Regions from separate parts of the Shewanella sp. TB7-MNA-CIBAN-0143 genome, predicted to be linked through region 1. Evidence: predicted binding sites of a transcription regulator. Region 1 holds the regulator's gene; each other region holds the start of a gene.

Evidence for each region. The regulator sigma-54, encoded in region 1, starts transcription at its own class of promoters, with help from an activator protein. The targets are predictions, from matches to a motif close to GTTGGCACGNNNNTNGNNT.
Region 2: a site for sigma-54 is predicted at 1,716-1,734, ahead of AAEY97_RS16055 (Tll0287-like domain-containing protein). Genes of this name have one in related genera too.
Region 3: a site for sigma-54 is predicted at 1,383-1,401, ahead of dkgB (2,5-didehydrogluconate reductase DkgB). Genes of this name have one in related genera too.

The regions. Positions count from the first base shown of each region.
Region 1 is NZ_JBEOPL010000038.1:3,811-7,100, reverse strand. Features, by position in the region: gene lptB (LPS export ABC transporter ATP-binding protein) at 1-496, shown strand, start outside; gene AAEY97_RS20700 (RNA polymerase factor sigma-54) at 639-2,123, shown strand; gene hpf (ribosome hibernation promoting factor) at 2,149-2,436, shown strand; gene ptsN (PTS IIA-like nitrogen regulatory protein PtsN) at 2,439-2,882, shown strand; gene rapZ (RNase adapter RapZ) at 2,879-3,290, shown strand, end outside.
Region 2 is NZ_JBEOPL010000020.1:32,961-36,250, reverse strand. Features, by position in the region: gene AAEY97_RS16060 (MBL fold metallo-hydrolase) at 1-664, opposite strand, end outside; gene AAEY97_RS16055 (Tll0287-like domain-containing protein) at 954-1,598, opposite strand; gene AAEY97_RS16050 (sigma-54 interaction domain-containing protein) at 1,921-3,237, shown strand; gene AAEY97_RS16045 (NifB/NifX family molybdenum-iron cluster-binding protein) at 3,275-3,290, opposite strand, start outside.
Region 3 is NZ_JBEOPL010000003.1:64,475-67,764, reverse strand. Features, by position in the region: gene AAEY97_RS03120 (MerR family transcriptional regulator) at 1-325, opposite strand, end outside; gene dkgB (2,5-didehydrogluconate reductase DkgB) at 563-1,369, opposite strand; gene AAEY97_RS03110 (LysR family transcriptional regulator) at 1,499-2,380, opposite strand; gene AAEY97_RS03105 (MFS transporter) at 2,573-3,290, shown strand, end outside.

The sequences.
Region 1 (3,290 bases):
CAAAGGTATAGGTTACTTACCACAAGAAGCCAGTATTTTCCGCAAGCTCACCGTTTACGACAACATAATGGCCGTACTGCAAACTCGCAAAGAGCTCAGCACAGACCAACGTATTGAACAGCTTGAGCATCTACTCGAAGAGTTCCACATTACTCACATACGCGACAGCCAAGGTATGTCGTTATCGGGTGGCGAACGTCGTCGAGTTGAAATTGCGCGCGCTTTAGCTGCTAATCCAAAATTTATTTTGCTTGATGAGCCCTTTGCTGGTGTTGATCCTATTTCGGTCATCGACATTAAAAAAATCATCCAACAACTTAAAAATCGCGGTTTAGGGGTATTAATTACCGACCATAACGTACGTGAAACGCTAGACGTTTGTGAGCGAGCCTATATCGTCAGCCAGGGTAATTTAATTGCCGAAGGCACACCTGATGAGATATTAAGTAATCAACAAGTTCGAGCTGTGTACTTAGGTGAACAATTCAAGCTATAGTTACTTTACTGGCCTTTTAGTCTAGCTAACTCATTTCATTGAACGATACCTAAACAACGTTAAATGTCATTGATGTTTATGGCAATCGATTACAGTTCGAGATTGTCATTTTTATGGAAAATCATCTAGGGATAAGCGGTAAATGAAAGCGTCACTCCAACTTAAAATGGGTCAACACTTAACCATGACCCCACAATTGCAGCAAGCCATTCGCTTACTGCAATTATCGTCATTGGAGCTACAGCAGGAAATCCAACAAGCATTAGATTCAAATCCATTGCTTGAAATAGAAGATGAGTTTTCTGAAGCAAAAAACTCCTTAAAAGAAAACCGCGACCAAGCGGATACCGACTTTAGTGACAACAGTATTGTTAATGTCGAAAAAGACACTTCCACCGTCGACATAGCAGAATCCATGACCAAAGAAACCATGGATGATTTAGCCATGGATACCACATGGGATGAAGTATACACAGCCTCACCTATGTCAGGTTCGGGCAGTGCAAGCATGCGCGATGACGACATGCCCTTTCAAGGTGAAACTACTGAAGGTTTGTACGAACACTTAGAATGGCAAAAAAATCTCACTCCATTTTCAGACACCGATCTCGCCATTGCCACCGCCATTATTGATGCCATTGATGAACGCGGTTATTTAACCCAAAGTACCGAAGATATTCTCGAAGCCATGGGTGATGAAAATGTGGAACTCGATGAGGTTGAAGCGGTATTAAAACGCGTTCAACACTTTGACCCTGTGGGTGTTGCTGCACGTGATTTAAGTGAATGCCTATTTATCCAATTAGCGCAATACTCTAACGACACACCCCATATCGATAATGCCCGTTTGTTAATTAAAGGCTATTTAGAGTTAATTGCTGGCCGTGATTTCAGATTATTGATGCGTAAAACAAAACTAAAAGAAAATGAGTTACGTGACGCAATCACTTTAATCCAGACACTCAATCCTCGTCCGGGCTTATTAATTACCCCCATGGATGATGAATACGTGATTCCCGATGTCACAGTATTAAAGAAAAATGGCCGTTGGGTAGTAGAGTTAAACCCAGACAACATGCCTAAAATTGGTGTTAATCAGCAATATGCAGCCATGGCTAGAGGCAGTAAAAACCCGTCGGATAGTCAATTTATTCGAGGCCATCTGCAAGAGGCTAAATGGTTTATTAAAAGTATTGAAAGCCGTAATGATACTTTACTTAAAGTGGCAAATTGCATTGTGCAATTTCAGCAAGGCTTTTTTGAATATGGCGAAGAAGCCATGAAGCCTATGGTGCTCAATGATATCGCTGAAGCTGTAGAAATGCATGAATCGACCATTTCACGAGTCACCACACAAAAATATATGCACACCCCTCGAGGCTTATTTGAACTAAAATACTTCTTCTCTAGCCATGTCAGTACTGACGATGGCGGGGAATGCTCATCAACGGCCATTCGTGCTTTTATCAAAAAGCTGGTTGCCGCAGAAAACCAGAAAAAACCACTGAGTGACAGTAAAATGGCTCAGCTTCTGGCAGAACAGGGCATAAACGTTGCTCGTCGTACGATAGCAAAATACCGTGAAGCAATGATGATCCCGCCCTCAAACCAACGTAAGAGTTTATAACCTACTAGGCAATGGAGGATTTTTTATGCAAATAAGTCTGACTGGACGTCATGTCGAAATAACAGAATCTTTACGTGAATACATCCACAGTAAATTTTCAAAGCTTGAACGACACTTCGATCAGATCCATAATGTACACGTTGTGCTCAATGTAGAAAAATTACAACAAAAAGCAGAAGCCAAAATCAACATTAATGGCGCAGAAATTTTTGCAATGTCAGAAAGTACTGATATGTATGCTGCAATAGACGCCCTGATCGATAAACTCGACCGTCAGGTAATTAAACACAAAGAGAAGAATACAAAACACTAACGATGGAACTTTGTACCATTCTGCAGCCGGAATGCACTACCTGTGCCACACCGGGCAGTAAGAAAAAAGTACTGGAACTCATCAGCAATTTAGTCGCTGCCCAGTACCCAACCCTGTCTTCGCAAGAGGTTTTTGAAAGCCTGTTAGCGAGAGAGAAAATGGGTAGCACAGGTATAGGAAATGGCATTGCGATACCTCATGGTAGATTAACGACCATCGATCACCCTATCGCGATATTTATTAAATGTGAAGAAGCCATTGCCTTTGATGCAATCGATAAGCAACCCGTGGATCTTTTATTTGCTTTGTTAGTACCTGCAGACCAGTGCCAACAACATTTAGGCACGTTATCGAGCATGGCCCAAAAGTTAAGCGATAAGCAAATATTGAAACAGCTTCGTAAAACTCACGACGCAACAGAACTTTATCAGGTTATTACTGCATGAAACTAGTTATAGTATCGGGACGTTCAGGCTCAGGGAAATCCGTTGCCCTGAGAGTATTAGAAGACCTAGGATATTATTGTGTTGATAATTTGCCTTTACCACTCATTGGCACATTATTAGCCCAGCTTAAAGGCAGTAATGATTTGGTTGCGATTAGCGTTGATGTTCGTAACATTGCAGAACAAGGTAAAGCGCTTCAAGACCAATTGGCACTACTTCAAAATGACACTGAAATTATCAGTTTCTTTTTAAATTCCAATGACAAAGTATTGCTTAAACGTTACAGCGAAACACGTCGATTACACCCGTTATCTAAAAATCATATTTCACTGCAAGAAGCGATAAAACTAGAAGGCCGTTTACTTGAGCCTATCGCAAAAATTGTTGATCACTATATCGACACTTCTG
Region 2 (3,290 bases), on a different contig from region 1:
TCACCGATGTTTCTAACCCATTATCTGTACGTTTCTGTGCATGTGGATCATGGCCAACAAACACCCGAGTGCAATTAGGTAATGCCAATATTCGCTGAATTGAATGGTACAAGGTTATTGCGCTGCTATTGGGGAAGTCAGTATTAACGGTACCTAATTCTGGCGTTGACAAGGTGTCGCCTACAAACACAACATCTTCAATGAGATAACTGACGCAGGTTGGTGTATGACCCGGTGTATGCATAATGTGAATATCTAAATGACCCAGTTTAATGAGTTCTTCATCCACAAATAATTGTTCAAATTGTTCGCCATTACATTTAAAACTATCATCAAGATTCAGTAATCGCTTAAAGGTATGTTGAACTTTGGTGATGTGCTCGCCAATTCCGGTTGTTCCACCACGTTTTTTCTTGATATAACAGGCCGCAGAAATATGGTCGCTGTGGGCATGGGTTTCTAAAATCCATTCAACTTCAAATCCATGTTTATCGATATGCTCAATGATGCTATCAGCAAAACTCGTGCTTATGGTGCCAGACGCCATGTCAAAATCTAAAACAGGATCAATAATCGCACATTGACGGGTAGCAATATCGGTCACCACATATGTAAGAGTATGGCTAGCTTGATGATAAAAAGGATCGATTCGAATTCTACTCATGACACATTAACTCCCAACACAATACACTGGTATTTGTCAGATAAAGCCTCAGATTAATATTGGTAATATTCTCAACATCATTGATTCAATGACTGAGGAGGGTTAATCACTACAGCATGATGTTAAATTAAACCATCAATGTAAACTGCGGATTAAGTCGCAACAAACAGCGAATTAATAAGCATTATTTGATTTACGATCCGAAGAATAAGGCTTAATGATAAAGCCCTATTCCCGTGGTAGTTTGTTAATTACTTTTTCGACTTTGGCTTTTGACTATTGCTTTCGGCTATGGCTTAGCAGTAACCGATGGAGTAGATTTTTTGATATCCTTTTTCAGTGAAAATGCGCCACGAATATCACCAAGGGCAAAGTTAACCGCTTTATCATCTGGATAGGTTTTGCTAAGCAATGCACTCACTTCCGGTTCAATATTACTGCCATGGCAACCTAAACATAATTGTTGCGCTGGTATGGCCTTCATATAACGAAACTGAGTGTTGCCATCATTGACGATAAACTCACTCGCCACGATTGGCTTATCTGCAGGTTGTTGTCCTGAGGCATTCACCAGCTCAAATTGTTGTAATTGCGATAACTCCCATTCATCTGGCGTATTGTCTGAATTACGTACACGTAAACTGGTTCGAGTCAGTGTCCAGCCATCTTTCGAGTTTTCAGCGGCAATGGCAGGTGCAACCGATTTACACACCGACACCGCATTGATTAAGCCACCTTGTTTAATTGCGGCTTGTAACTGATCTTTTAACGCTTGGCTAAAATCGGCAATGCGTTGATTGGCCTGTTGTTCAAGCACCTGCTGTTGCGTTAGTGATTCAGCATGGCAAAAGCTGCTCATGCCAGCAATCACTAATAACGCACTGATGTTACGTGCATTTAAAACCGTTTTTTTGTGCTTTGATGTTAATTTCATTATTTGTCATCCTCGTCTTCAAGTCGGGTCATTCCCATTAACTTCAGGGCATAATTTTCGTACATGGGTTCACTACTGCCAGGGCACCGTTCGGTCGTAAGCGATATAACACAATCAATACAAAGCTTGTGCCATATCACACTAGCTAGGTTTAATCGCTTAAAATCATTAGCTTAAACATTATTGAAATTGACAGGATGCCCATGCTAGGTTGTTGAGTGACAAATGAGTGACAAATATGACATCGTAATGACATTTATCGTGCTATTAATGTCATTATAAAGGTTGGCCGATTAATATGAATCGCAAGCGAGAGTAATCAATGAATAAAACCACCGTTGTACAATCTATGATAAACGCTATTGATAAACCGGCGATTTTTATTACTCCCGATTATGTGATCCATGCGGTTAATCAAGCCTATATCGAAACCTATGATGACGACGTTATTTTAGGCCAAAGTAAATGCCATCAAATCTCTCATAATAGTGACCAACCTTGCGATAAACACGGTGAGGAATGCCCGTTATTACAATGCCAGAGTACTAACCGAGCTGCCAGTGCCGTGCATATTCACAGCACGGTGCAAGGTAAGTCTTACTGCGACATTTTAATGAAACCTATAAAAGATAATAGTGGCATGGTATTGGGGTATCTAGAGATTTTAGATGCCATAGATTACGCATCGACAGAATCAAAAAAAGGCACCATGATCGGTCAGTCTGCGCCATTTAAGCAGATGCTCAACAGGATTAATAGAGCCTCTCAATCCAATATCGCGGTTCTGTTACAAGGTGAAACTGGTTCAGGCAAAGAGTTAGTTGCTAAAGCGGTACATCAGGCCAGCAACCGAAATGATAAACCGTTTGTGGTGATTGAATGCACTGGGCTAAGTGAAAATCTGTTCGAAAGTGAATTATTTGGCTATGAAAAAGGTGCATTTACAGGGGCGACAAGCAGCAAAAAAGGCTTGATTGAAATAGCGCACGGTGGAACGGTGTTTTTTGATGAAATTGGTGATGTACCGATGAACATGCAAGTAAAGTTACTTAGGTTACTTGAAACCCAGTGTTATCGTGCCGTCGGCGGATTAAAACAGAAACGTTCTGACTTTAGGCTAGTCAGTGCCAGCCATAAGAATTTACTCGATTTGGTTGAAAAAGGTGAATTTAGGCGCGACCTGTATTACCGCATTGCAGGATTTCCGATTTACTTACCGTCGTTACGTGAGCGTTATGATGACATTCCGACGCTGGTGAATCACTTTATAAAATATTCTGATTACAAACATAAAAAGTTTTCGAGCAATGCATTAACTCTTTTGGGTCGTTATGCATTTCCGGGAAATATTCGCGAATTGAAAAATATTATTGAGCAATCGGCACTTATCGCCAATGAGGATGTTATACACAGCAGTGATTTACCTGAAAGCGTTCAACCTAGCCACACATCTAAGGATGAAACAATTGCCGTAAAACTTAACACCGAACTGATGACGTTAGATGACATGGAATGTGCGTATCTTTCGCAGGTATGTGAGCAATATGCAGGATCGCCAGCCGAACTAGCGATAACGCTTAATATCAGTGTGCGTACCTTATATCGAAAATTACAACGCTATGGTTTAAAGCTTAACTAGCCACCACAGCGCTGTGATAAAACACCCCTAGCGATCATTAATGAGCAATTAGT
Region 3 (3,290 bases), on a different contig from region 1:
CTGCTTGTGTCAGCTTATTACGCAACTTTAACGTTTCATTGAACAGTAATTCCGTTTCGGCCAATTTTTGGCTAATAAGCTGCTTCACCATGGTACAAGCACTTTCACCGTGATCGGTTTTGGAAAAAATTACTTTAATTTCATCTACCGAAAAACCTAAGTTTCTGGCACTCATAATAAATCGCATCCGCGACACTTCTTTGTCACGATAGTATTTATAACCATTGCTAGGCGATTTTGTTGGTGCGAGCAGGCCGATTCGGGTGTAAAAACGAATTGTGTCTGTGGTAACACCCAATAACGTTGCGAGTTCACTTACTTGCATAATCACTCCTTGGGGTAACGACTGTATTAAATAATAAGATCTACATAAATAAATCTATTGAGTATATGCAACGACTGTAAACCTATGTCTTACACCTATGTCAAGTGGCCAATAACCCTGAAAATAAAAAACGCCAATATGAACACTCATGTCGGCGTGGATACTTGATATATAAATAATCTAATGGTGAGTGCAAACTGCGTGGGCACTTAAGCTATTGGCACATTCGCTGATAAATTATTGATCCCAATCGGGGCTAAAGTCAGGCGCCGCCACACGATGATTTCGGTCTAACTTATCAATTGCGGCCATGTCTACAGACGGGAGCGATAACGCTAATGAGGCAATATTAGCTTGCACATTTACCAGCTTAGTTGACGATGGAATAGTGACATAACCTTTTTGGCGCATCCACACTAATACCGCTTGGGCGGGTGTCATTTGGTGTTTCTTCGCAATCGCGACAATAGTGTCGTCGGTTAATACCGCACCATAGGCAAATGGCATATAACCCGTCACCATAATATTGTGCTGCTGACAAAATTCGACCAATCGGTTATTTTGCAAATATGGATGTACTTCAACCTGATTAGTGAATATTGCGTCGGTACCTAAAATCTCAATCGCTTGTGTAACCTGGGCCATAGTGAAATTAGACACGCCAATGTGTTTCGCTAAACCAGCATCTTGCACCTCTTTTAATGCCAGTAAATACTCTCGCATAGGTACTGAATCATCGCGTAACGGCCAATGTATCAGTAACAAATCCACATAATCGGTTTGCAATAAAGCCAAGCTGTCATGCGCGCTTTGAATCAGTTGGTCGTGGGCAAAGCGATCTGTCCACACCTTAGTGGTGAGGAAAATATCAGCTCTTGCGATACCCGATGCTTTAATTGCATCACCAACTTGTTTCTCATTGGCGTAAATCTGAGCGGTATCAATGTGGCGAGAACCCTGCTTTAGCGCCATTAACACTGAATCAAATGCCAGTTGATCTTTAAGTCTGAAGGTACCTGTGCCTAACAATGGAATAGTGGTCATATTGTCTTCCTAAAAACGGTATCTGAACCAACACTGTGCGCCAACTAACAACAGAAATAAACCGTCAACCAAGCAAATCTGTTTTGCTCAAACTGCAAATATCTACACACGATTAAATTGAGCCCTTAGTTATAAGGTTAATCTTGGTTGAATAAACTCAATAAATGCAGAAATACGTCGCGCCACAATAGACGATTTGTAATACACCGCATTCACTTGTTCACGTTCTATGTGAGTAAACTTCTCCGACTGAAGTATGGGCACTAACCGACCCGCCACGAGATCATCATTAATCATAAAACCTGAAAGACACGCAATGCCATTACCTGCCAGTGCTAGTTGACGCAAGGTTTCTCCATTGCTGGTGCTGATGGTAGGGGTAATAACATCGTAACCTTTTAGCGGCCAGTGATTCAATATTTTAGGTTCGGTAAACCCAAGTAACTCGTGGCAAGCCAAATCAGACACTTTTTGTGGCACACCTCTACGCGCTAAATACTCAGCGGAGGCAACAATATGTAAGGCACTTTTACCTAATGGTCGAGCATGCAAGGTTGAGTCTGCCAGCTTACCGATTCTAATGGCCACATCGGTACGCTTTTCAAGTAAATCGACATAGCCCTCGTTCGAGGTCAATGCTAATTCAATGTCTGGATAAGCGGCTCGAAAATCTTTCATCAAAGGCACTAATTGATGAAACACAAACGGACTTGCCGCGTCCACACGCAAACGTCCTTGTGGTAGTTCACCACGACGTACGAGTTCATCTTCTGCGCGTTGTAATTGTTGTAATCCACCCCGAACAGATTCGACAAATTGGCGGCCTTCATCGGTTAACTCAACACGCCGAGTGGTACGATTGAGAATGGTGACCCCGAGCTGTTGCTCTATTTTACTTACCGCACGTGACACTCGTGCAACCTGAATATTGAGTGCGTCGGCCGCCGCAGAAAACCCGCCACTATCGACCACCATCAGCAATATATCTAAATCATCTGAACGCGTAAGCATGCATACCTCATCTTGTGCTGTGTCGATCTAAAGAGTCGCTCTAACATCATTTTTTATTGCATTTATAGCAAAAGTCATTTGCTAAACATACTGTTTTTAACAACGTAAATCTAATCAATAATGACGCCCATCAACTGACTGACACATTTATCGCGACGGTAAATCCTAGCGACAACCTAAGAGGAACACATTATGCCGTTAGCTTTACTCGCATTGACGCTTAGCGCCTTTGCTATTGGAACCACCGAATTTGTCATTGTGGGATTAATCCCCACAATGGCACAAGATCTGAACGTATCATTACCATCGGCTGGCTTATTGGTCAGTCTTTACGCATTAGGTGTCGCCATTGGCGCACCTGTACTCACCGCATTAACCGGTAAATGGAATCGCAAACACGTATTGCTGGCGGTAATGAGTTTATTTGTTGCGGGTAATCTATTGGCTTGGCAAGCGCCCGGTTACGAAACCTTAATCGCTGCACGCATTATCACTGGGTTAGCCCACGGAGTATTTTTCTCTATTGGCTCAACCATTGCCACTGGGTTAGTACCCAAAGAAAAAGCCGCCAGTGCGATTGCCATTATGTTTACGGGGTTAACTGTAGCCTTAGTGACAGGCGTCCCTTTGGGCACCTACATTGGCCAAACCTTTGGCTGGCAAGCCACTTTTTTAACTGTCGCAATTCTTGGGTTTGTAGCCTTGATAGGCAGTAGCTTGTTGGTTCCTAATAATTTACCTCAGCCACCCGCGGCAAAATTATCATCGCAATTAAAAGTACTCACTCAACCACGGTTATTACTGGTCTATGCCATTACCGCATTAGGTTATGGCGGCACATTCACGGCCTTTACTTTTTTAGCTCCCATTTTAGAGCAAGTGTCTGGTTTTAAATCTCAATCTATTGGCT